DNA from 3 places in the Micromonospora sp. NPDC023737 genome. Region 3 is predicted to be linked to each of the others. Evidence: riboswitches for the same ligand, from Rfam matches in the RefSeq annotation. Region 3 holds a riboswitch; each other region holds the start of a gene.
The links. A riboswitch is a leader RNA that binds a small molecule or an ion and turns the genes downstream of it on or off. The one in region 3 is predicted to bind cyclic di-AMP.
Positions count from the first base shown of each region.

Region 1 (7,645 bases), on a different contig from region 3:
GGACGCTCCAGCTGCATGCCACTGCGTACGGCCACCCTGGCGCAACTCGGCGACGATCTCCACGCAGTGGTCGACGCGCTGGCCCCGACGGGCCGGATCGTCCTGGTCGGGCACTCCCTGGGCGGAATGACGATCATGGAGTACGCGCACCGGCATCCCGAGCACTTCTCGGCACGTACGGCCGGCCTCGCCTTCATCTCGACCACCGCCGAGGGGCACACGCACACCGCCTACGGGCTCTCCTCCCGCATCACCCGGCTGATCCGGCTCGCCGAGACCACCGGCGCCGGCGTACTCGCCCGCTGCGGCTCATGGCGGCCGCCGCTGGCGCTGCTACGCGCACTGCGCCCGAGCATCCGGTGGCTGCTCTTCGGCGACCGGTGCGACCCGGCCGACATCCGGCTGGTCACGTCGGCGGTGGCCCGCGCCTCGCTCCGCTCGATCGGCGGGTTCCGCGCCTCGATCGGGGCGCAGCACCGCCTGGCGACCGTCGCCGAACTGGCCCACCTACCGGCCGCCGCCCTCGTCGGCGACCGGGATCGGCTCACCCCGCCGCCGTGCGCCGAGTCGATCGCCGCCGCGCTGCCGACCGCCGAGTTGACCGTCTGTCCCGGCGCCGGGCACATGCTCATGATGGAACGGCCCGACGAGGTGAACTCCGCCCTGCTCGGAGTGCTCCACCAGGTGCTCGGCCGACCGCTGTCCGCCGGTCCGCTCACGCCCGCTTCGCCGGCCTGACGAGGCGCTACGCCGTACCTGGCGAAGCGGTACCACCGGCCGGGGCCGTACCCTCGTTCGGTTGGCCCGGCGTGCGGCCCGCGGCGTACCGCGGTGCCCGTCGCCGGTGAGGGATCAGGAGCACGCGTGACCGACCAGACCACCCTGGAGCAGGAGATGGCCGTCGAGCAGCGGCATCTCGACCGGGTGTACTCCCGACTCGCCGAGCTGCGGCAGTCGGCGGTCCGCGCCGAACGGGACGGCTACCGGCTCGCCCGGGTCGGGAACTTCGGCGCGCTGGTCGAGCGGGACGCCATGGTCTTCCACGCGGCACAGCGGCGGCACGCCCTGGACGCCGAGCACGAGGGACTGGTCTTCGGCCGGCTCGACCTGCGCGACCGCCAGGTGCTGCACATCGGCCGGCTCGGCATCCGGGACGAGAACGCGGTCAGTCTCGTGGTCGACTGGCGGGCGCCGGCCGCCGCCGCGTTCTACCAGGCGACTCCGGCCCAGCCGCTCGGCGTGGTACGCCGACGGACCATCCAGTCGAGCCGGGAGCGGGTCGTACGGATCGAGGACGACCTGCTCGACCCGGGTGCCGCTCCGCCGGACATGGCAGTGGTCGGCGACGGCGCGTTGCTCGCCACGCTCTCCCGCGCGACCGGGCGGGGCATGCGGGACATCGTGGCCACGATCCAGCGCGAACAGGACGAGGCGATCCGCTCCCCCGGCTCCGGCGTCACGATCGTCTCGGGCGGGCCCGGCACCGGCAAGACGGCCGTCGCCCTGCACCGGGCCGCGTACCTGCTCTACTCCGACCGCAGCCGGTACGCCGGCGGCGGCATCCTGGTCGTCGGACCCTCCTCGGTCTTCGTCGAGTACATCGCCTCGGTGCTGCCCTCCCTCGGCGAGGAGACCGCCACGCTGCACTCGCTGGGCACGCTGTTCCCGGGGATGAGCGCGACCCGGACAGACGCGCCCGAGGTCGCCGCCGTGAAGGGCTCCCTGCGTATGCGCCGGGTGCTGGAGCGCGCGGTCCGGGACGCCGTGCCGGACGGTCCGACGGAGCTGCGTCTGCTCTACCGCGGCGAACTGCTGCGGCTGGACCGGCGGGACCTGGACGGGATCCGGGATCGCGCGCTGCCGCGGGGCGCCCGCCGCAACGAGGTGCGCCGGGCCGGCTTCGACGGGGTCTTCGCGGCGCTCTGGGCCCAGGCCCGCCGCCTGAACATCAGCAGGTTGCCGGAGCAGCGCGCCTTCGAGGACGAGATCGCCGACCGGCCGGAATTCCGGGAGTTCCTCAAGGCCTGGTGGCCGAGGCTGCACCCCCGGCACGTGCTGGGTTGGCTGGCGCGCCCCGAGCGGCTGCGCCAGTACGCGGGCGGCGTTCTCTCCGGAGCGGAGATCCGGCTGCTGGCGAGCGCGTACCGGACGCTGGACAGCGAGGGGTTGACGATCGCCGACATCGCGCTCCTCGACGAGCTCGACGCGCTGCTCGGCAAGCCCGTGCAGCCGGCCCGGCGGAAACGGGATCCGTTCCAGCTGGCGGGTGGCGTACGTGAGCTGAGCACGTACGCGGACCGGCAACGGGCCGCCCGGGAGGCGGCCCGGGAGCGCCCGGCCGACTACCGGGAGTACGCGCACGTGGTGGTGGACGAGGCGCAGGACGTGTCGCCGATGCAGTGGCGGATGATCGGCCGCCGTGGCCGTCTGGCGTCCTGGACGGTGGTCGGCGACCCGGCGCAGACGGCGTGGACCGGTGATCCGGCGGAGTTGACGCGCGCCCGGGACCAGGCGCTGGGCCGGCGTCGTCGGCAGAACTTCACCCTCACCACCAACTACCGCAACTCGGCCGAGATCTTCGCGGTGGCGGCGGCCGAGATCCGCCGGCTCGACCCGGACCTGGCGCTGCCCACCGCGGTCCGGTCCACCGGGATCGATCCGGTCGAGCTGGCGGTGCCGCGGGCGGAGCTGGAGAGCGCGACGGTGGCGGCCACCGCGGCCCTGCTGGGTGAGGTGGAGGGGACGGTCGGAGTGATCACGCCGGCGCCCCGCCGGGACGAGGTGGCCGGCTGGCTCGGCACGGTCGGCGGGTCCCGCCTACAGGTGGTGACCAGCCTGGAAGCGAAGGGTATGGAGTACGACGGGGTGGTGCTGGTCGCGCCGAGCGAGATCCGGGCGGATCCCGGCTCGGGCGTCCGGACGCTCTACGTGGCGCTCTCCCGGGCCACTCAGCGGCTCAGCACGATCGACCCGACCGGCTGACCGGTCCCCCGGCGGCTCTGCCTCAGCCCCCGGCACGGCCGACAGTTGCACACATTGCGATGTGAGCATATGTTTGAGAGGTTCCGACCGTCGGCGGAGGGTGGTCTCGTGGGCGCAGGGCATGGCCACGACGAGTCGGTGGTGAACGCCGCGCAGCACCACCGCGGCCGGCTCTGGGCGGCATTCGCCCTGCTGGCGGCCCTGATGCTGGTCGAGGCGGTCGCCGCCTTCCGGACCGGCTCGCTGGCCCTGCTGTCCGACGCCGGGCACATGTTCACCGACGTGCTCGGCATCGGCATGGCCCTCGCGGCGATCACCGCCACCCGACGGGCCGGTCACGACCCCCAACGCACCTTCGGCCTCTACCGCCTCGAGGTGCTCGCCGCGCTGGCGAACGCCGTACTGCTCTCCGGGGTCGCGGTCTACGTGGTGGTCGAGGCCGTCGGCCGGTTCGGCGACCCGCCGGAGGTGCTCGCCGGCCCGATGCTGGCGGTGGCCGTGCTGGGCCTGCTGGCCAACGTGGCCGCCTTCTGGCTGCTGCGACCCGGTGCCCGGGAGAGCATCAACCTCCAGGGCGCCTACCTCGAGGTCCTCGGCGACCTGCTCGGCTCGCTCGGGGTGATCGCGGCGGCGCTGCTCATCACGTTTACCGGCTGGTGGTGGACGGACCCGTTGGTGGCGGTGGCGATCGGCCTGTTCATCCTGCCGCGCACCTGGCGGCTCGGGCGGGCGGCGGTCCGCATCCTGGTCCAGGCCGCCCCGGAGCATCTTCAGGTGACGGCGGTGCACGACCGGCTGGCCGCGGTGCCCGGCGTGGCCGGCGTACACGACCTGCACGTCTGGACGCTCACCTCGGGCATGGAGGTGGCCTCGGCGCACCTCACCATGGCGCCCGGCGCGGAGGTCGGCACCGTGCTCGCGGCGGCTCGGGAGGCACTCCACGAGGACTTCCACATCGAGCACGCGACGTTGCAGATCGAGCCCGGCGCGGCCCCTGGGGCCTGCGGGGCGGTCGAATGGTGACGGGAACACCCGGGGTTTTCGGACGCATGATGCGGTTATGCCGTAATTTCCGGTGAGCCCAGCGGCACGGGGAGTCACAACTGCTGCACGAGTCCCACCGGCACCGGTAGGCTCGGTCCCGGTCTCCGCCAGGAGGCGCCCACCAGCGCCGGCGGCGACCGCCGCCTAATCGCCGACGTTCGGCGAGCCGGGGAACCACGTTCCTGGGGTGCATCCGCGCGAGCGGTAGGGATCTTCCGTCCCGAACCCGTCAGCTAACCCGGTCGGCGGCTGACGGAAGGACATGTGCATGCCAGTAGTGGCACCCGTACGACGACGCGCCGCCCGGATGGCGGCCCTGATCGCCGCGGCGCTCGCCCTCGCCCTCGCGGCCACCCCCGGCACCGGCACCGCGGCCACGCCCCCGGCGGCTCTGCCCGCCGCGGCCCCCAGCACCGACGCCGAGGGCGGCACCCCCGCCCTGCGCGCCCAGTTGGAGGCGGCCAGCAAGGGTTGGCTCGACGCGAAGGCAGCCCTGGCCCGCTCCGTGACAAGGCAGCAGCAGCTCGCCGACCGGCTCAAGAAGACCGACGCCGAACTGGCGGAGCGCAGCGGCAAGGTCGGCGAGATCGCCGGGGTCGCCTACCGCACCGGCCGGCTCGGCGCGGTCTCGGCTCTGCTCAGCAGCAGCAGCCCGGAGGGCTTCATGGACCGCGCCGCCGCCCTGGAGGCCGTCGCTTCCAACGAGGACCGGGCGCTGCGTGACCTGATGGCGACCCGGGACGAGGCGAACCGGACCCGCGTCGCGCTGAACGGTGAGATCAAGGAGCAGCGCAAGCAGGTCGCCGTGATGGCGAAGCGCAAGCAACAGGCCGAGCGAGCCCTCGAGGTGGCCAACGCGACAGCGGTCCATTCCTCCGCCGGCGGGTCCAACCGGGGCACCTCCACCGCGAACGCCGACCCGGCGCCACGCAACCCAGACGGCTCCTGGCCCAAGGAGTCGTGCAGCGTCAACGATCCGACACCGGCGAGCGGCTGCATCACCCCGCGCGCGCTGCACGCGCTGGAGCAGGCCAAGGCGGCCGGCTTCAGCCGCTACGTCTCGTGCCATCGCAACGGCGGTTCCGGCGAGCATCCCAAGGGGCGGGCATGCGACTTCGCCGCGCAGAAGAACGGCTTCGGCGGTGACGCCACCGGCGGCGACAAGACGTACGGCAACAACCTGGCCGCGTACTTCATCCGCAACTCCGACCGGCTCGCGGTGCTCTACGTGATCTGGTACCGGCAGATCTGGCTGCCCAGCAGCGGATGGAAGTCGTACAGCGGGGCGGGCGGAGACCCGTCCAGCGATCACACCAACCACGTGCACCTCTCGGTGTACTGACGCCGCGGTGCGGGTGGCGGCCCCGGCGGCCACCCGCACTGCCCGGGTACGTTCCGCAACGTAGCCACGATGTCGCCGGCCGGCGGACGATCCGGCCGGCCCGCACGGGCAGCATCGAGGCCATGACCCGAACACCGCCGACCGTGCGTAAGGCTCTGCTCACGCTGCACCTGGTCACCTCACTGGGCTGGCTCGGGACCGACCTCGTACTGCTCGCGTTGGGCGTGGCGGTGCTGCGCGGCGCCGACGCAGCCACGGTCTATCCGGTCGCCGCGTTGATCGGCACGACGCTCTTCACGCCGCTGGCCGTAGCGGTGTGGGTGGTCGGCGTGGCCAGCGCCCTGCTGACCCCGTGGAAGCTGTTTCGGTACCGCTGGGTGCTGGTGAAACTGCTGATCACCACGGTGATGGTCGGGCTCGTGCTGTTCCTGCTCACGCCGAACCTGCGCGCCGCCGGCGACCTCGGGGCCGCGCTTCCGGCGCACGACCGCGCCGACCTGGTGATCGCGCCCGCCGTGTCGACCAGCTTGATGATCATCGCGACGGTGCTCTCGACGTACAAGCCGTGGGGGCGGATGCGGCCGGCCGGACCGGCGGCGAGGCGCGGGCGCCCCGCGGTGGCCGGCCGCGCGGGTGCCTGATCGTTTCGCCGGCCGCTGTCGCGGTGCCGGTCATTGTGCGGTGGGCGGGCTCTCCCGGTGTCGTTCGAGCGCGGAGACGAGCCGGTTGGCCAGTGCCAGGTGCGCCGCGCGGGCCTGCCGGAAGGCGTACGCGAACAGCGGCGCCGGCGCGGCGAGGGTGATCTCGACGTCGATGCGCACGAGCCCGTCCGCCTCGGCACGCAGCAAGGTGTGATTGCGCACCATGGTCGCCGGCCACTGCCGAGCCACGGTCACGATCTCGTCGTCCGCCCGGACCAGCACGTCGGCCCGGTACGTCACCGGGAACCGCAGCGACCCGGCGGCCAGCCGGTCGGTGATGGCGTAGCTGGCCCTGGCTCCCGGCCGGGGCGGCAGGCGGCGGACCCGGACGACCAACGGGTGCAGTGCGCCCTGCCGGCCCAGGTCGCCGAGCAGCGCGGCGGCGTCGGTCAGGGCACAGCGCGCCTGCACGGTGTAACTGAAGGAATCGCGCCTGAGCACACCGCCTCCCGCCGTCGCCGGTCGCCCGATCCTCGCCTACCCGAGGCGGGGTGGCAACGGCTGAGCGGGCCACGGAGCGCATGCCGTGGTTTCGGATACCTGTCGCATGACGGGCGGCGCGGGCCGCGGGAGCCGGAACCAGGGCCGGAGGCAGCGCGTGAACGGACACGCGTTCGCGCCACTCCCCTGCTCATGGGGTGACCGTGGACCTCGCGAGCCCGCCTACGGGTGACCGTGGGCCTCGTGGACCTCGCGCCGACCCGGACGAGGGGTGGCGCGACTCAGGCGCCGGGAAGCACCTCAGGTGTGGCGGTGCCGGCGTAGTAGGGCTCGGGAGCGCCGAACAGGCCGAGCAGGCCGGTCACCCAAAGCTGCCGGTGCACGAACCGGCTCGGCTCGGTGACGGCGAGCTTGACGCCGCTCACCTCGGCGGTCTGGAAGCCGGCGACCATCGCGCTGATGCCGACGGAGTCGATGAAGGTGACGAGGCGCATGTTGAGCTCGATGCGCGCCGGGCGCCCCTTGGCCAGCACCTCGGCGATCGCTTCGCGCACCTCGTACGCGGTGTCCACGTCGATCTCGCCCCGCGGGGCGATCTCCACGACACCACCGGGAAGAACCGACTTCACGATCGACAGGCTCACGCGAGCACCTCCACCCGCCCGTCCCCCGGGCGTCTCATCAGTACGCGGGCCGCGACCGAGAGTATTCCTCCGATGGCCTCGGTCGCCACCCCCGGGGGATGAGCAATTCGCGGATCAGGGCACATTTCGTCACCCCTGTCCGGATTCTTCTCTTCGTCTGTTCGTTCAACGGCCCGTCGCGGGCCGACGTATCGCCGCCCAGGGTAACCGGTGAAGGCCAGTCGGGCCGAAACGACGCGGCCCCGGACGGCTCCGGACGTCATGACCAGGCATCGATCGGTCCCCGCGAGCCCGATTCGCGCTTGCCCCTGCCGCCTAGCATCGGCCGGGAGTCCACCACAGAGGGGATGATCAATGATCAAGAGACTGGCCACGCTGGCCGGCGTCGGTGCCCTGCTCGCCCTCGTACTGGCCTGCGGCTTCGGCGGTGGCGACGACGATGACGATGACGACGACTTCGCTCGTGGTGCGGCCGTCGTCCTGGCGCGCTG
Region 1 is NZ_JBFAAL010000012.1:108,618-116,262, reverse strand. It holds gene AB0F98_RS23395 (alpha/beta hydrolase) at 1-738, shown strand, start outside; gene AB0F98_RS23390 (AAA family ATPase) at 865-2,982, shown strand; gene AB0F98_RS23385 (cation diffusion facilitator family transporter) at 3,091-4,005, shown strand; cyclic di-AMP (ydaO/yuaA leader) riboswitch at 4,158-4,290, shown strand; gene AB0F98_RS23380 (hypothetical protein) at 4,304-5,368, shown strand; gene AB0F98_RS23375 (hypothetical protein) at 5,491-6,009, shown strand; gene AB0F98_RS23370 (SRPBCC family protein) at 6,040-6,510, opposite strand; gene AB0F98_RS23365 (STAS domain-containing protein) at 6,792-7,154, opposite strand; gene AB0F98_RS23360 (hypothetical protein) at 7,509-7,645, shown strand, end outside.
Region 1: another riboswitch for cyclic di-AMP. It lies ahead of AB0F98_RS23380 (hypothetical protein); the one in region 3 lies ahead of AB0F98_RS16650 (transglycosylase family protein).

Region 2 (7,645 bases), on a different contig from region 3:
CCGCCGGCGAACCGGCCGAAAATACAACAGCGACGGCGCGGACGGTGGTGCAGCGGATCTCCTCGTCGGGCAGTCGTAGGCCGTCCGGCGACAAGTGCGGTTAGTTGGCCGACGGCGGCGTCCATGGTGTGGAGCGCCTCGCGATCGGTTGGTAGGCGCTGGCGCGGTCGACGACCTCGGCCGTCGTCAACTCCGGCGTGACTGCGTAGATCAGATCCGAGATGTCCGGGTAGCCCAGGTCGCGTTCGAGGCGGTCCAGCCAGTCGCCCCGCTCGGCGAAGTCCGCAAAGTCGTACCGCATGATCCGCTCGACGAGGACAACCGCCTCGCAGCGCTTGATCTAGCGTTGCCGCCATGGGCGTTGAGGGCTGGATGGCGGACACTCGCACCTCCTACGACACAGTCGCTGCTAGTTATGCGGATCTTCTGCGCAACTTCCTGGATGAAACGCCCTACGAACGAGCGACTCTGGCTTTGTTCGCCAGCTTCGTTCAGGCCGCTGGTGGTGGGCCAGTCGTGGACGTGGGCTGTGGATCAGGGCGCATCACCGCCCACCTGCACAAGCTCGGCGTGGACGCCTTCGGAATCGACCTGTCGCCAGTGATGATTGAGGTGGCTCGGCGTGACCATCCGGGGCTGAGGTTCGAGGTGGGCTCCATGACCGACCTGGACCTGGCTGAGGGCTCGGTCGCCGGCTTGGTCGCCTGGTACTCGCTGATCCACATTCCCGACAACCAGGTCGGCTCGGTCTTCGCACACTTCCGACGAGTGCTGCGTCCCGGCAGCCCTCTACTGCTCAGCTTCCACGTCGGTGACGAATCACGGCTCAAGACTCAGGGCTACGGCGGCCACCCGATGAAGGTTTACGTCCACCGTCGGCAGCCCGCTCGGGTGGCGGCATGGCTGCAAGAAGGCGGCTTCACGGTCGAGGCACAGATGACTCTCACCTCGGCCGAGAGCTCGCTCGGCGGGATCATCTTTGCCCGTCGCCGGTCTTGAGCGGGCCACGATTCGCCCCAGGCGGCCATGATCTACCAGCACGCCAGCTCGGAGGCGGATCGGGCCATCGCCCAGGCGGTGAGCGACGCGGTGAAGGCCGAGCGCAAGAAGGCCAAGAAGTCGGCGGCCGGCCCCTCGGACAAGGCGACGGGCAAGGGCAATAAGGCCGGTAAGAAGCGTGGCTAGTGGCCCGTGGATGGCCCATCGGGCGCTGGCGGCCCGTGGAACATCGAAGGCCCTGGCTGGGACTTGCGTCCTGGCCAGGGCCTTTCGGTTGGAGCGGGTGACGGGAATCGAACCCGCACTGTCAGCTTGGGAAGCTGATGTTCTGCCATTGAACTACACCCGCAGCGGCACCACTGTACCCGAGTCACCGGTCACCCGCATCCAGGTACCCCCTTGGCACACCGGCTGCAACCCGGCGCCGGACGGGCTGGCGGACCAGCGCTCACGCCCCGACAGATGGTTTCACCATGGCAAGGTATAGGTGTTCTCAAATCTCTCGATGACTTGTAGCGTCTGCCTCACGTTCTCAGCCACGGCGTGACACACCTCCTGTCGCGCTGCCAGAAAGAGGTGGGCCCATGGGACTCCGTCCCAATCTGCTGACCCGGCGTACCGCCGGCGTCGCGTCCACGACCCTCGCGCTGCTGCTCAGCACGGCCGCCGTGGGCGTCCTTCCGGCCGCTTCGGCCGTCTCCGCCGCCCCTGCGGGCACCTGCGTCGAGCCAGCCGACGCCCACGCCGACGCCCGCGTCAAAGCGGGCAGCGCCGCCAAGCACGAGCCGAACGAGTTGACGGCCACCCAGATCAAGGAGCGCGAGGCCGACCTGGCCGCCGCGCTCCGCGAGCGCGCCAACCGGCGTACGGGCGCTGTCGCACCGCTCGCCACCGTCACGATCCCGGTGGTCGTGCACGTGATCCAGGAGAACAGCACCCGGGCCGGCGGCAACATCCCGGACTCGATGATCAACAACCAGATCACCGTGCTGAACCAGGCGTACAGCGGGGCGACCGGCGGAGCGGCCACGGCCTTCGCCTTCCAGCTCAGCAAGATCAATCGAGTGGTCAACCCGTCCTGGTACCCGATCCTCGACGGCTCCTCGGCCGAGCGTTCGATGAAGTCGGCGCTGCGTGAGGGCGGCAAGAACACCTTGAATCTCTACCTGGGCGACGTGACCCCCGGCCTGCTCGGCTGGGCGACCTTCCCGCAACGACGGCTCAACAGCGCCGACGGCGTGGTCGTGCTGAACGAGTCGCTGCCGGGCGGCAACGAGACCAACTACAACCAGGGCGACACCGCCACCCACGAGGTCGGCCACTGGCTGAACCTCTACCACACCTTCCAGGGCGGCTGCTCCGGCTCGGGCGACAGTGTCGATGACACCCCGGCCGAGGCCACGCCGGCGTACGAGTGCCCGACCGGTCGGAACACCTGCAGCGCTGCCGGCCTGGACCCGATCACGAACTTCATGGACTACACCTACGACTCGTGCATGTACCAGTTCACCCCTGGGCAGGCGAGCCGCATGTTGACCGCGTGGAACGCCTACCGCGCGGCCTGACGTCGACACGTAACGTCGGCGCCGGCCCTCTGGACGGACAAGGGCCGGCGCCGACGTTTCACTCCCCAGGAACGCGTTCAGGCTGCCGAGCGGTGGACGTCGCGGCGCCCGTGGCGGGCGGGACGAGCCTGCGGTACGACCGGAGTCAGATCGGCCGGCCGATCGTCCGCGTGCGGGTCGAGCCAGACCTGCACGCCTGGGCGGCCGCACCCCTCGCCCGGCCCACCGGCGCTGCCGGAGTCGCGCCGAGTCAGCATGGCCACGTCGACGGTGAATTCGAAGAGCCGCCAGTCGACCTGGGACGCTGCCCCGGCCCTGGCCGCGAGCCGGGCCACCCGGGCCTGGTCGGTGACCGGGTGGGCGTGCCCCGCCACGTACGCCTCGTCATCGGTCTCCTCCGGCGGGAAGGAGTGCAGTGCGTAGCGCCCGTCCCGCTCCAGGTCACGCCGTTTGGGCGAGTCGATGATGAAGCAGAAGAGCCCCTCGTCGGTGATCACCGGAGACACCGGGTGCACCCGGGGCCCGCCGTCGGCACGGACCGTGGCCAGATAGCCGAAGCCCGGACCGTACTGCTGCATGAGAACGCGGATCCCGTCGGCGAGCCGGGGCTCGTCAGCTGCGAATTCGGACCAGGAAGCCATGCAGGCATTCTATCGAACAAATGTTCGACGAGCGACACGACGCGCTGGTCACCGACACCGGATTCGAGTCGTCCGAACGGGCCTCGCTATGGTGGTGCGATGCTGCTCTCCGACCGCGACCTGGTCTCCGAGATCAAGGCCGGCACGCTCGGGCTGGAGCCGTTCGAGCCCACCCTGGTGCAACCGTCGAGCATCGACGTACGTCTCGACCGGCTCTTCCGGGTCTTCAACAACCACCTCTACACGCACATCGACCCGGCACAGCAGCAGGACGACCTGACATCGGTGGTCGAGGTACCCGACGGGCAGCCGTTCGTGCTGCACCCGGGGGAGTTCGTGCTCGCCTCGACGCTCGAGGTGATCTCGCTCGGCGAGCAGCTCGCCGGCCGGCTGGAGGGCAAGTCCAGCCTGGGCCGGCTCGGCCTGCTGACCCACTCCACCGCCGGCTTCATCGACCCGGGATTCTCCGGCCACGTGACGCTGGAACTGTCGAACGTGGCGAACCTTCCGATCACGCTCTGGCCGGGCATGAAGATCGGCCAGCTCTGCATCTTCCGGCTCTCGTCACCCGCCGAGCACCCGTACGGTTCGGCCGTCTACGGCTCGCGCTACCAGGGTCAGCGTGGCCCGACGCCGAGCCGGGCGTGGCAGAACTGGCGCACCTGGCCCACCCGCTGACCGGCGATCGGCCCCGGAACCCGACGCACCTCGCGCCTCACCAGGCGCACGGAGAGGCCCCTCCCACTCGGTGGAAGGGGCCTCTGCGCGGAACGATCAGTCGGGACGACCGAAGCTGTGGATGGGGCCGTCGTCGACCTTCTTCATCTTGATCGGCACCCCGGCCTGGGAGGCGTGCACCACCCATCCGCCGCCGACGTACATGCCGACGTGGTGCAGGTCGCTGTAGTAGAAGACGAGGTCGCCGGGGCGGAGGTTGGCACGGCTCACCGTCTTCGTCACCCTGCGCTGCTGCGCGGCGTTGTGCGGCAGTGACACCCCGGCCTTGGCCCAGGCCGCGAGCATGAGCCCGGAGCAGTCGTACGAGTCGGGCCCGTCGGCTCCCCATACGTAGGGCTTGCCGATCTGGGCGCAGGCGAACTTCACCGCCACCCCGGCGGCGCCACCCGGATAGGTGGCCGGGCACGGGGCCGGACGCAGCGGGCCGCCGCCGCCGTTGCCGTACACCTTGATCCGCAGCTTCTGCAGCCGGTCGATCTCGGCGTTGATCTGCTTCTTCTTCGCGGCCAGCTGGGCCTCGGTCCGGGTCAGCTGGGCGACGAGCTCGTCCAGCGGCGCCTTCTGCCGGGCCAGTTCGTCGCGCAGGTCGACGACCTGGGCGACGTCCGTCTGCTGGTTGTGGGCGAACCGGTCGAGCAGCTCCAGCTGGCCGACGACGTCACTCGGTGACTGGCTGCCGAGCAGGGCGTTGACGGTGGACAGGTTCTCACCCTTGTACGCCCGCACCGCGAGCACGCCGACCTTGTCCATGGCCTGGTCGATCCGGAGTTGCAGTGGCTTGATCCGAGCAGCCAGCGCATCGGCCTGCTTGCGCTTGGCCACGAGCTCCTGACGGGTGGCGTTGTGCCGCTCGATCACGGGTTCGAGCTTGTTCCAGTCCTGGTCGATCTGGCGCTCGATCTCGGCGACCGACGGGTCGGCGTGCGCCGCTGTGGCACCGCCGGTCAGGACGACGCTGACGCCGATGAGGGCGGCGAGGACGGTGGTGATGCGGGACCAGCGTGGACGCGGCGCACCCGTCGTCGGGCCGGCTGTCGCCGACCGTCCGGACGGCGGCCGCGGGGCATGGTGTGCCACCGGGCTCCGTACTCCTTCTTCCTGACCGCCTACCGGGTTAGCTGACGGGTTCGGGCGGGAAGGTCGGCGCCCTACCGCAGTGGCTGCGGATTCACCCCGGAAACCTGGGTCCCCGGCTCGCTCGGCGAGCGACTCGGCGGTGTCGGACCGTTACCGCCCGGGTTGGACGGACCTGCTGCCGGCCGACGAATGATCAGCCTAGAGAGCGCCGTTACCGATCCGCAACCCGTCAGACGGTGACACTCCGTGTGTGACGCAGCGGGAGCGCACCCCTCGTGCGATTCCGAAGATTTTCTTCCGAACCCCCCGATCAATGGAAAGGTATTGACCAGGGCGCGACGGTGGAGCGAAGGTGACCAATACCTAAGACCCATCCGTACCTGGGGGTTCGATGCAACGATCGACCATGTCGAGGAGCAGGCGCGCCCTGCTCGCCGCCGCGGTGGTCACCGCCGCCGCGGCCGTGCCACTGACCGGCGGCCCGGCCGGGGCCGCGCCGGCCGGCGACCGTCAGCAGCAGTACGCCGCCGCGGCGAAGGAATACGGCGTGCCGGAGAGCGTCCTGCTCGGCGTCTCCTACCTGGAGTCCAGGTGGGACACCCACGCCGGCAGGCCCAGCACCAGCGGCGGCTACGGGCCGCTGCACCTCACCGACGCGGCTCACGTCGCGAGCCTGACCGCGGGCCACCACGTCCACCAAGGCGAGGACCCGCGCGGCGACACCTCCCGGCCGCTGACGGTCGCCGCGCCCGGAGGAGCCGAACCGTCCGCCGCGCCGGCGTCCGCGGCGCTACAGACCCTTCAGGCCGCCGCAGCGCTCACCGGGGCCGACGCCAGGGCACTCCGTACCGACCCGGCGGCCAACATCCGTGGCGGCGCGGCGCTGCTCGCCTCGTACCAGAAGCAGCTGGGCGGCCCGGTCGGCTCGGAGACCGACCCGGGAATCTGGTACGGCGCGGTGGCGCGCTACTCGGGAGCCGACACCGAGGAGACCGCTTCCGCCTTCGCGGACGAGGTGTACGACCAGATCCGCGCCGGTGCGAACCGACGAACCGACGACGGCCACCAGGTCACCCTCGCCGCGCACCCGGTGACCGCGCGGGCGGACACGGTGCACCGCCTCGGGCTGCGCAAGTCGCAGCGCCCGGACCGGGTGGAGTGCCCGGTCCGGCTCGGCTGCGAGTGGATTCCCGCGCCGTACGAGCAGTACGGCCCGGGCGCCGGCGACTACGGCAACCACGACCTGGGCGACCGGCCGGCCCAGCAGAAGATCGAGTACATCGTCATCCACGACACCGAGGGGTACTACGAGCCCAGCGTCGGCCTCGTGCAGCAGGCCGACTACCTGGGCTGGCACTACACGCTGCGCTCGGTGGACGGCCACGTCGCGCAGCACGTTCGGACCAAGGACGTCGGCTGGCAGGCCGGCAACTGGTACGTGAACGCCAAGTCGATCGGCATCGAGCACGAGGGCTTCGCCGGCCATGGCACCTGGTACACCGAGGCGATGTACCGGGCCTCGGCCAAGCTGGTCCGGCACCTGGCGCTGAAGTTCGGCATCCCGCTGGACCGGCAGCACATCATCGGGCACGACAACGTTCCCGGCACCGTCGCCTCGACCGTGGCCGACATGCACTGGGACCCGGGCCCGTACTGGGACTGGTCGCACTACTTCGATCTGCTGAAGGCGCCGTTCCGGACCACCGGCACCAAATGGACCGGCCTGGTCACCATCGACCCGGACCTCGCCGTCAACCGGCCGGCGTTCGTCGGCTGCAACCAGCAGCCGCCGGGCGTGCCGAGCCCGCCGCCGCCGGCCGAGCCCTGCCCGCTACGGGGTTCCTCCGCGGTCATCCTGCACAACGCGCCGAGCCACGACGCCCCACTGGTCAACGACCTGGGTCTCCGTCCGGACGGCTCGCCGAACACCATGTACATCTCCGACCACGGTGCCCGGGCCTCGGCAGGCCAGACGTACGCGGTGGCCGAGGTCCGCGGTGACTGGACGGCGATCTGGTACCTCGGCCAGAAGGCGTGGTTCCACAACCCGGCCTCGGCACCGACCGCGAAGTGGGCCACCGGGTTCGTGGTGACTCCGAAGCCGGGGAAGGCGACTATCCCCGTCTACGGCCGGGCTTACCCGGAGCAGGCCGCCTACCCGGCCGGCGTGCCGTACCAGACGATCTCCCCGATGCAGTACACGCTCACCGCCGGGCAGCGGTACGCGGTCGGCGACGTGCTGCCGAGCGAGTACTACAAGGCCTCCACCTTCGACGGCTCGTCCCCAGGCGACTGGACGGTGATCCGGGGCGACCTGCGGTACGTGCAGATCCAGTTCGGCCACCGCATCATGTACGTCAACCTCGACGACGTGCTGCTGCTCCCGTCCGCGGTGGGCGCACCCCGCTGACGGACGGGGTGCGGCACCCCGCCGAGCGGGTCGTTCCGCCGTACGGAACGGGCTCGGGCACCGCGCCGAGCCGGCTCCGACACCTGGCTCGATGAGCGTCACGAGAAACGCGAGGGCCCCCGGTCGGTCGACCGGGGGCCCTCGGCGTACGTGGTGGATCAGCCGGGTCGTCGGAAGCCGGCGACGGGCATGTAGTTGATGCTCGCCACCTGTAC
Region 2 is NZ_JBFAAL010000003.1:261,169-268,813, reverse strand. It holds gene AB0F98_RS10045 (e9imm peptide) at 101-301, opposite strand; gene AB0F98_RS10040 (class I SAM-dependent methyltransferase) at 355-999, shown strand; gene AB0F98_RS10035 (hypothetical protein) at 1,027-1,185, shown strand; tRNA gene AB0F98_RS10030 (tRNA-Gly) at 1,275-1,348, opposite strand; gene AB0F98_RS10025 (zinc metalloprotease) at 1,584-2,564, shown strand; gene AB0F98_RS10020 (pyridoxamine 5'-phosphate oxidase family protein) at 2,642-3,205, opposite strand; gene dcd (dCTP deaminase) at 3,305-3,883, shown strand; gene AB0F98_RS10010 (NlpC/P60 family protein) at 3,980-5,020, opposite strand; cyclic di-AMP (ydaO/yuaA leader) riboswitch at 5,033-5,169, opposite strand; gene AB0F98_RS10005 (N-acetylmuramoyl-L-alanine amidase) at 5,427-7,430, shown strand; gene AB0F98_RS10000 (NlpC/P60 family protein) at 7,589-7,645, opposite strand, start outside.
Region 2: another riboswitch for cyclic di-AMP. It lies ahead of AB0F98_RS10010 (NlpC/P60 family protein); the one in region 3 lies ahead of AB0F98_RS16650 (transglycosylase family protein).

Region 3 (7,645 bases):
TTCTACGGCGAGCCGTGGAGCCACCAGGAGCGGCTCAACCAGCTCGCGTTCTACGGGGCGGTCAAGGCGAACACCTACATCTACGCACCGAAGGACGACCCGTACCACCGGGAGCGGTGGCGTGAGGCGTACCCGGCGCCGAAGCTGGCCGAGCTGAGCGAACTGGTCGGCCAGGCGGCCGCCCATCACGTCCGCTTCACCTTCGCGCTGTCGCCCGGCAACACGATCTGTTACAGCGGTGCGGCCGACCGTTCCGCCCTGCTCACCAAGTTCCAGTCGATGTACGACATCGGAGTACGCGCCTACTCCATCCCGCTGGACGACATCTCCCTACGTTTCAACTGCCCGGAGGACAGCGCCCGCTACGGCGCCGCCAACCAGGGCAGCGTCGGCCGGGCCCAGGCCGAGCTGCTGAGCTACGTCCAGGACGCGTTCGTCGACGCCCACGAGGGCACGCAGGCGTTGCAGACCGTCCCGACGCAGTACGGCGACCTGACCGAGACGTCGTACAAGCAGTCCTGGCGTACCTACCTCGATCCCGAGGTCGTGGTGATGTGGACCGGCACCGCCGTCGTACCGCCGAGCATCACGATCAGCCAGGCCGAGCAGGTCTCGCAGCTGTTCGGCCGCAAGGTGTTCGTCTGGGACAACTACCCGGTCAACGACTACGGCAACACCAGTGGCCGGCTGCTGCTCGCGCCGTACGACAAACGCGAAGCGGGACTGTCCGAGCACCTGGCCGGCATCGTGTCGAATCCGATGAACCAGGCCGCGGCGAGCAAGATCGCGATCTTCGGCTTCGCCGACTTCACCTGGAACGACCGCGACTACGACCCGGCACGGAACTGGCGGGAGGCGATGCGTCACCTCAGCGGCGGTGACCCCGCCGCCACCCAGGCTCTGCTCGTCTTCGGCGACCTCAACCACCTGGCGCCGAGCTTCGGCGCCCCATGGCAGCCGCAGGCACCGGTCCTGGACGCGGCGATCCAGGCGTTCTGGACGGCCTGGCAGGCCGGTGACCGTGCCGCCGCGCTCAGCGACCTGCACCGCTACGTCGACCGGATCACCACCGCGCCCGCCGTCATCCGCGCCGGTGCGGTCGATTCCGGCTTCGTCTCCGACGCCCGGCCGTGGCTCGACGCGACCGAGCTGTGGGGACAGTCGGCGCAGCGGATGCTGGACGCGCTGCGGGCCAGGCTCGACGGTGACGAGCCGGGCTCGGACGCGCTGGCCGTACAGTCGCAGGAACTGCAGGATCGGGCGCGGGCGGTGGTGGTCGATCCGCCCGACAACACGTGGGGCCGGGCACCGGTACGCATCGCCGACGGGGTGCTCGACACCTTTCTGATGCGTGCCCAGTTCGCCCTCGACCTGTGGGAACTCGGCGACGTGGAGAACCTCGCCATCGACGGCACGGCGACCGCCTCCAGCGTCGAGCAGGATCTCGACCGGCTGGCGGCGCGGTTCGTCAACGACGGCGACAACGGCACCCGGTGGGCGTCCGGGTACTCCGACACCGAGTGGGTTCAGGTCGAACTGGCCGAACCGGCAGTGGTCAGTGCTGTGACGGTCAACTGGGAGTCCGCCTGCGCCACGGCGTACCGGATCCAGACCTCGACGGACGGGGCCGACTGGCAGACCGTGCAGGACGTGACGGACTCCAGCTGCGCCCTCGACGTCGTGCGGCTCAGTGATGACACGCCGGTCCGCTTCGTGCGGATGCAGGGCGTCGACCGTAAGACGACCTGGGGCTACTCGATCTACGAGCTGGGTGTCTACGGCGCGGCCGGCTGACGGCACACCGACCCTCGCGGGCGCGGGATCGCCGGCCGGTCCTCAGTGATCGGCAGGACACGACCGAGGTCGTGTCCTGCCGATCCGGCTCCGCGGCGGGCTCCCGCCTGCCGTGCCCGGCGGTGTCAGGGGCGCTCCGGCACGGCCATCTCGCCGAGTTCGGACCAGTCGTCCTGCGGGACCGTCACGTTGACGATCTTCGGCGTCTCGGCGAGGTGCGGCGGCAGGGTCTGCTGTGCGGCCTGGAAGTGCGCCGACTGCACGTGTGCTCCGCCGGCGTCGGCGTCCCGGAACGCCTCGACCAGGACGTACTCCGTCGGGTCGTCGAGGCTGCGGGACCACTCGAACCACAGGCAACCCGCCTCGGCGCGGGTCGCGCGGGTGAAGTCGTCGACGATCTCGGGCCACCGGTCGGCGTGCTCCGGCAGCACCCGGAACTTCGCGGTAATGAAGATCATTTGGTTCCTTTCGGCTGGTCAGTAGCCAGGATCGCGTAACACAGTGAATCCCACCAGGCGCCCCGGACAAACAGGTGCTCGCGGAACCTGCCCTCCGCTCGCATCCCGATCTTCTCCAGCACCCGGTACGAGGCGGGATTGTCCGGCGAGGTGGTCGCCTGGATCCGGTGCAGCCCGGCCGTTCGGAACCCCAGCTCCACCAGGAGGGCGGCGAGTTCGGTGGCGAGCCCCTGCCCCCACCGGTCCGGATGGATGAGGTACCCGATCTCGCCGCGCCGGTGCTGGGCGTCGACGACGGCCAGCGTGCCCAGTCCCACCAACTGGCCGTCCGCGACCGCGGCGAGTTTGTAGAGTTCACGCTGCCGGCTGGTCGCATCCGCCTGCCAGGCGGGGATCGCGTCGCGGATCTCCGACGGTGACGGGGGCGCCTCGTCAAGGACTCGGTCGGCCACTCGTGGGTCGGCGAGGATCATGTGCAACGCGTCGGCATCCGCCTCGGTCAGCTCGCGTAGCGTCAGCCGCCGACCGCTGATCTGCACGGGAAACATCTTCCAATGATCGGCCAGCCCGGCCGACTTCGGTGCCCCGCGCTGCTCGCCCATCGGCGAAGATCCATCACAGGTGCCGGGAAGACCCGTCGGACGTCAGCCGACGGCGTACGAGAGCCGGTGCCGCACCCAGACGTTGGGCTCGACGTAGACCGCCTGATCGTGCGTCACGTCGCAGTGCACCGGCACTAGCGCATCCGGCACGCGTACCGGCCCGCTGACGTCGAAGGGCAGGCCGGTCCAGCGCCGCCAGTCGGCCAGCGTGCCGGCGATCGTCATCGACCGGGGCGCCACCCGTTCGATACGTCCACCCGCCCGTACGTGCACCCGCAGCCACGGATCGACCGGTAGACCGTCCGCGCGGACCTGGGCCGCGTACTCGGTCATCGACAGGTCCGGCCGGGTGTGCTTGCCGTTCGGGCGCACCGGCGCGACCAGGGTGTCGTAACCCTGCCGCACGGTGGCCCGGCGCATGGCGTCCAGCATCAGCGCGGACAGCCCGCTGCCGCGCCGGTCGGGTCGGATGCAGATCTCCAACGCGGAGACGATGTTGCTCTCGGTGCCGGTGAGCCGGTCGATGGTGGCCCGCTGGATCATCCGGTCCCAGCCGCCGTCGGGCAGTTCCGGCTCGGTCCAGCGCAGCGGCACCGCGTACGCCCGGGCGACCGCGCGTCCCGGCTCCGCCGGGTCGACGGCGGCGAACACGAACTCCGGATACAGGTCGTGGGCGACGCTGTAGTACACCGAACCCATCGGGTCCCAGAGCATGAACGGCGGCCACGCCCCGTCGAAGTCCTCCTCGAGCAGGGAAGCGAAGTCCGGGCGCTCGGCGAGGCTCGCGATGTCGAGAGTCACGGCCGCACGGTAGAGCGCTCGCGTGGCGGTACGCACCCCATATTCGATCGCCGGCTTCGCGGGCACGGTCCGTCGCTCGGAGGCGTGGCGGTCACCGCCCCGGCGGGCTGCGGTGTCCGGCGTCGCTCAGCTCCTGCGCCACCGGACCACCCGCAGCCGTACCCGAAGTGGCCACGCGCCGGCCGGCCCATCTGGGCCGCGGCTGGTACCCGTGCCGGGCGTGCCGCCCGGTCGCGTCACGAGGCCGCGCGGTCCTTCGTCACGCCGCCGTGCGGCGGGTTGCCGGCAGCATCGGGGCGGCGGACCAGCCGGTGGGGACGTTGAGTGTGACCGGCGCCGGGGCGTCGGCGTTGACGTCACCCCGCGCGGCGCGTAGCGCCCGCTGGGCGTTGTTCCACGCGGTGCACGGCCACGGTTCACCGGCGCACAGCAGGTTGTCGCAGCCGCCCTGGCCGTCGGGCTCGTGCGCGTCGGCCACCTCGAGGGCGAGCTTCCACAACAGCGGGTCGGTCACCTCGTCAGGGCGATCTGTGACGGCGTCACTGCGGTGTGTTTCGGACATGGCTATCCCCCCTGGGATTCGTGTCCGCCCTACCTTCACCACTGCCTCCCCCCGGTAAACCCCGGCGGCTGGGCGGACTGAGTTGCCGAGGTCTCCGCTCCGGATTGTGGCCCACCAGGCCCGATCCACCCAGCCCTGCGCGTCGACGTGTCGCAGTCGTCACGGGACGTTCGCCCCAATAGCCACCCGAGATCACTGTCCGCAGTGTCATGACGTCGTACGGTCACCGTCGTCGGGGTCTGCGCCGGCGGCGTCCGTTCAGGGACGGCGGGCCACCACCGCGCCGTTGGCGCCCGGAGCATCGAACGGCACGGTACGGATGTCGACGAAACCGCTCGCCGCGAGCCAGGCGGCGTACTCGGCTCCGGAGTAGTTCCGGCCGCCCTCCGTCTCGACCAGCATGTTCATGCCCATCAGCGCCGCCTCCGGCGGGCCGGTGCGCTCGTCGTTCAGCAGGAGCTCGCAGATGACGATCGCCCCGCCGGGCGGCAGCGCGGCGTGGCACTTCGTCAGCAGTGCCCGGTTCGTGGACTCGTCCCAGTCGTGCAGGATCATGCTCAGCAGGATGACGTCGTGTCCCCGCGGCAGCGCGGAGTCGGCGAGGAAGTCGCCGGCGACGGTGCTGATCCGATCGGTCAGGTCGGCGGCCGCGATCCGCTGGTCGGCGCGTACGAGGACGTGCGGCAGATCGAGCACGGTCGCCCGCAGGTCCGGCAGGTGCCGACACAACTCGATCGGGAACGCCGCCGCCCCGCCCCCGACGTCGAGCAGCGATCGGTGCGCGCCGAAGTCGTACGCGCCGGCCAGCGCCCTGGCGGTGAAGCTCGACGTGGAGTACATGGCGTCCCAGAACTGGCTGATCATCTCCGGGTCGCTGGTGTCGAACATCGACTGCTGGCTCTGCGGATCCCAGGTCAGCGGCCGGTCGGTGCGCAACGCGTCGGCGATGCGATGCCACGGCAGGTACGTGCGCAGGTCCGAGTAGCGGATCTGCCCGCCGAAGTAGTACGGGCGGCCCTCGACCAGGAACTGTTCGGCGAGCTCTGAGTTGCGGTAGCCGTCGCCCGCCCGCTCGAGCAGGCCGAGGGAGGCGCTCGCCGCCAGCAGCATGTCTGCCGGGCGTTCGGCCAGGCCGAACTCGGTGGCTGCCTGGTCGACGGTGATGGCGCGCCCACCGGCGAGCCGGGTGAACAGGCCGAGTTCGACGCCGACGGCGAGGGTTTTGAAGCCCCACACGCCGGCGACGAGACTCATCAGAGGAGTTGGACTGATCATGGGCACATCAGAGCATGCGCATATGTGGCGGATTTCGCCGGGCCCGATGGGGTCCCCGCGGTACGTACGGCGAGGCCGGAATCCGGTAGTGGCTCGTTCGACGGTCCGTGACCTCGCGCCACCCGTCATCGTCCAGATTGGGCGGTCCAGGCCGCGTGCCACCGATGCACGGCTCAGGCGGGCGCGCAACTCGAGCGCCGGCCGCCACGCGTGGCCCGGTGAACAACTTCACAGGAAGTGGGCAATCGCCCCGAATCCTGCCTAGCGTCGGTCGAGTTCGCCAACGTGAACACCGCGACCGGTAACGCCAAATCCTGCCGCCGATCGTCGGAACATCACCCAGGCAGGAGCGGGGGACCCACCGTTTCCCGGCGCCCACCGGCGAAGTCACCGGCTTCCCGCGTCAGGGGCGCCTCGGGGTGAAGCCGCCCATTCCGCGGCCGGGCACCTCAGCCCGAACCCGACAGCTCACCTCGTCGGCGTGGAGGAAATCCATGACATCTGCGTACCACGCCCGTCACCGTGCCGTTACCGCGCGTCGCGTCGCCGTCGGCGCCCTGGCCGCCGGAGCGGTGACAGGCGCCGTCGCGCTCTTCGGCGCCGCCCCCGCCCAGGCCGCGGTCAACTGGGACGCCATCGCTCAGTGCGAGTCCAGCGGCAACTGGCACATCAACACCGGCAACGGCTATTACGGCGGGCTCCAGTTCTCCCAGAGCACCTGGGAGGGGTACGGCGGCACGAAGTACGCCGCCCGCGCCGACCTCGCCACCCGTGACGAGCAGATCGCGATCGCCGAGAAGGTGCTCGACGGCCAGGGCATCGGAGCGTGGCCTACCTGCGGCAAGGAGGGTGGCTCGACGTCGTCGAAGTCGACTGGCGGGTCGAAGTCGACCGGCGGGTCGAAGCGCTCCTCGGGCGGCGGGTCGAAGTCGACCACCCACACCCAGCGGCACAGCACCTCGACCTCGACCGGCGGCACCTATGTCGTGAAGTCGGGTGACACCCTGTCGGAGATCGCCGGGACGCACCACGTGGCCGGCGGCTGGCACGCCCTCTACGAGCGCAACAAGCGCGTGGTCGGGGCCGACCCGGGCCTGATCTTCCCGGGTCAGCGGCTCAGCCTCTGACCGAGCACGCTTCCGAAGCGACCCGAGCCTTCGAGCACGTTCCGGCCCGGGTCGTCGTCGGCCTGAGCGGCCTCCGGGGCGGAAGGTTCTTCCGTCCCGGAGGCCGCTTGCCGATGGCGGTGCGTCCGGGTCGCGGTGATCGAGTTCCGGATCGGCGTGCGGTCCATCCCCCGCGGCACCGGCATCGGTCGCCCGGGCCCGCGCTCAGACGGCCAGTAGTCCGGCGAGGCTGAGTTGGTTGACGGCGGCGTCGATGTCGGCACCGAGCACGCGGGTAAAGAGGGCGGCCACCTCGCGGGTGGTGCCCCGGTGCGCGTTGAGCGCGGTCAGCAAGCCCCCGCACGCGGCGGCGGTGCCGGGACCGGTCTGGCTGGTCATCGCTCGCACGGTCTCGTCCGGGGTCCAGATCTGGGGGAGGGGAACGTCGAGTTCGCCGGACGTGTTCGTGGCGCCCCGGTACCACCGGCCGCCATCCCACCAGAGGCAGAACGTCAACAGGCCGTTGCGGTTACGGGTGTTGAGGACGCTGTCGGTGACCCAGGCGGGTGCTCCGGCGTAGAGGTCGGGCAGGGGCCGGCCGCCGTTGTAGGCGGCGTCGAGCAGCTCCGAGTTCCACTTCCCGCCGGAGAGGACCGCGCGTTCACCCGGGAGCAGGTAGAGGACCGATCCGCTGCGGCGGTCGCTCTCGTACCAGCCGTGCCCGGGGAAGATACGTGGTCCCCAATCCGACCTGACGCCGGCGTACACCGCCGAGAGCGCCGCCCACCGCGTCCAGACGTCCGGCAGGGAGGGGACATCGTCCACGACGGTGGCCGTGCGGCCGGCCGCGGCGTCGGCTGCTGCCGCGGCCGCCGCTCGTCGCGGGTCGCGGCCCTGTGCGGCGGGCCCGGCGACATACCCGGCGAGCCATACCGGTATCTGCGAGCGGGGATAGGCCGCCAGGTCGTTGCGGTAGTGCTCGGGCGGCATGAGTTGGCCGTCGGGAAAGGGCTCGTCGCCGTAGTCGTAGTCCACGGCCATCTCGCC
Region 3 is NZ_JBFAAL010000006.1:298,775-306,419, reverse strand. It holds gene AB0F98_RS16680 (beta-N-acetylglucosaminidase domain-containing protein) at 1-1,794, shown strand, start outside; gene AB0F98_RS16675 (putative quinol monooxygenase) at 1,920-2,252, opposite strand; gene AB0F98_RS16670 (GNAT family protein) at 2,249-2,854, opposite strand; gene AB0F98_RS16665 (N-acetyltransferase) at 2,897-3,655, opposite strand; gene AB0F98_RS16660 (hypothetical protein) at 3,915-4,217, opposite strand; gene AB0F98_RS16655 (methyltransferase) at 4,476-5,492, opposite strand; cyclic di-AMP (ydaO/yuaA leader) riboswitch at 5,788-5,989, shown strand; gene AB0F98_RS16650 (transglycosylase family protein) at 5,987-6,619, shown strand; gene AB0F98_RS16645 (hypothetical protein) at 6,824-7,645, opposite strand, start outside.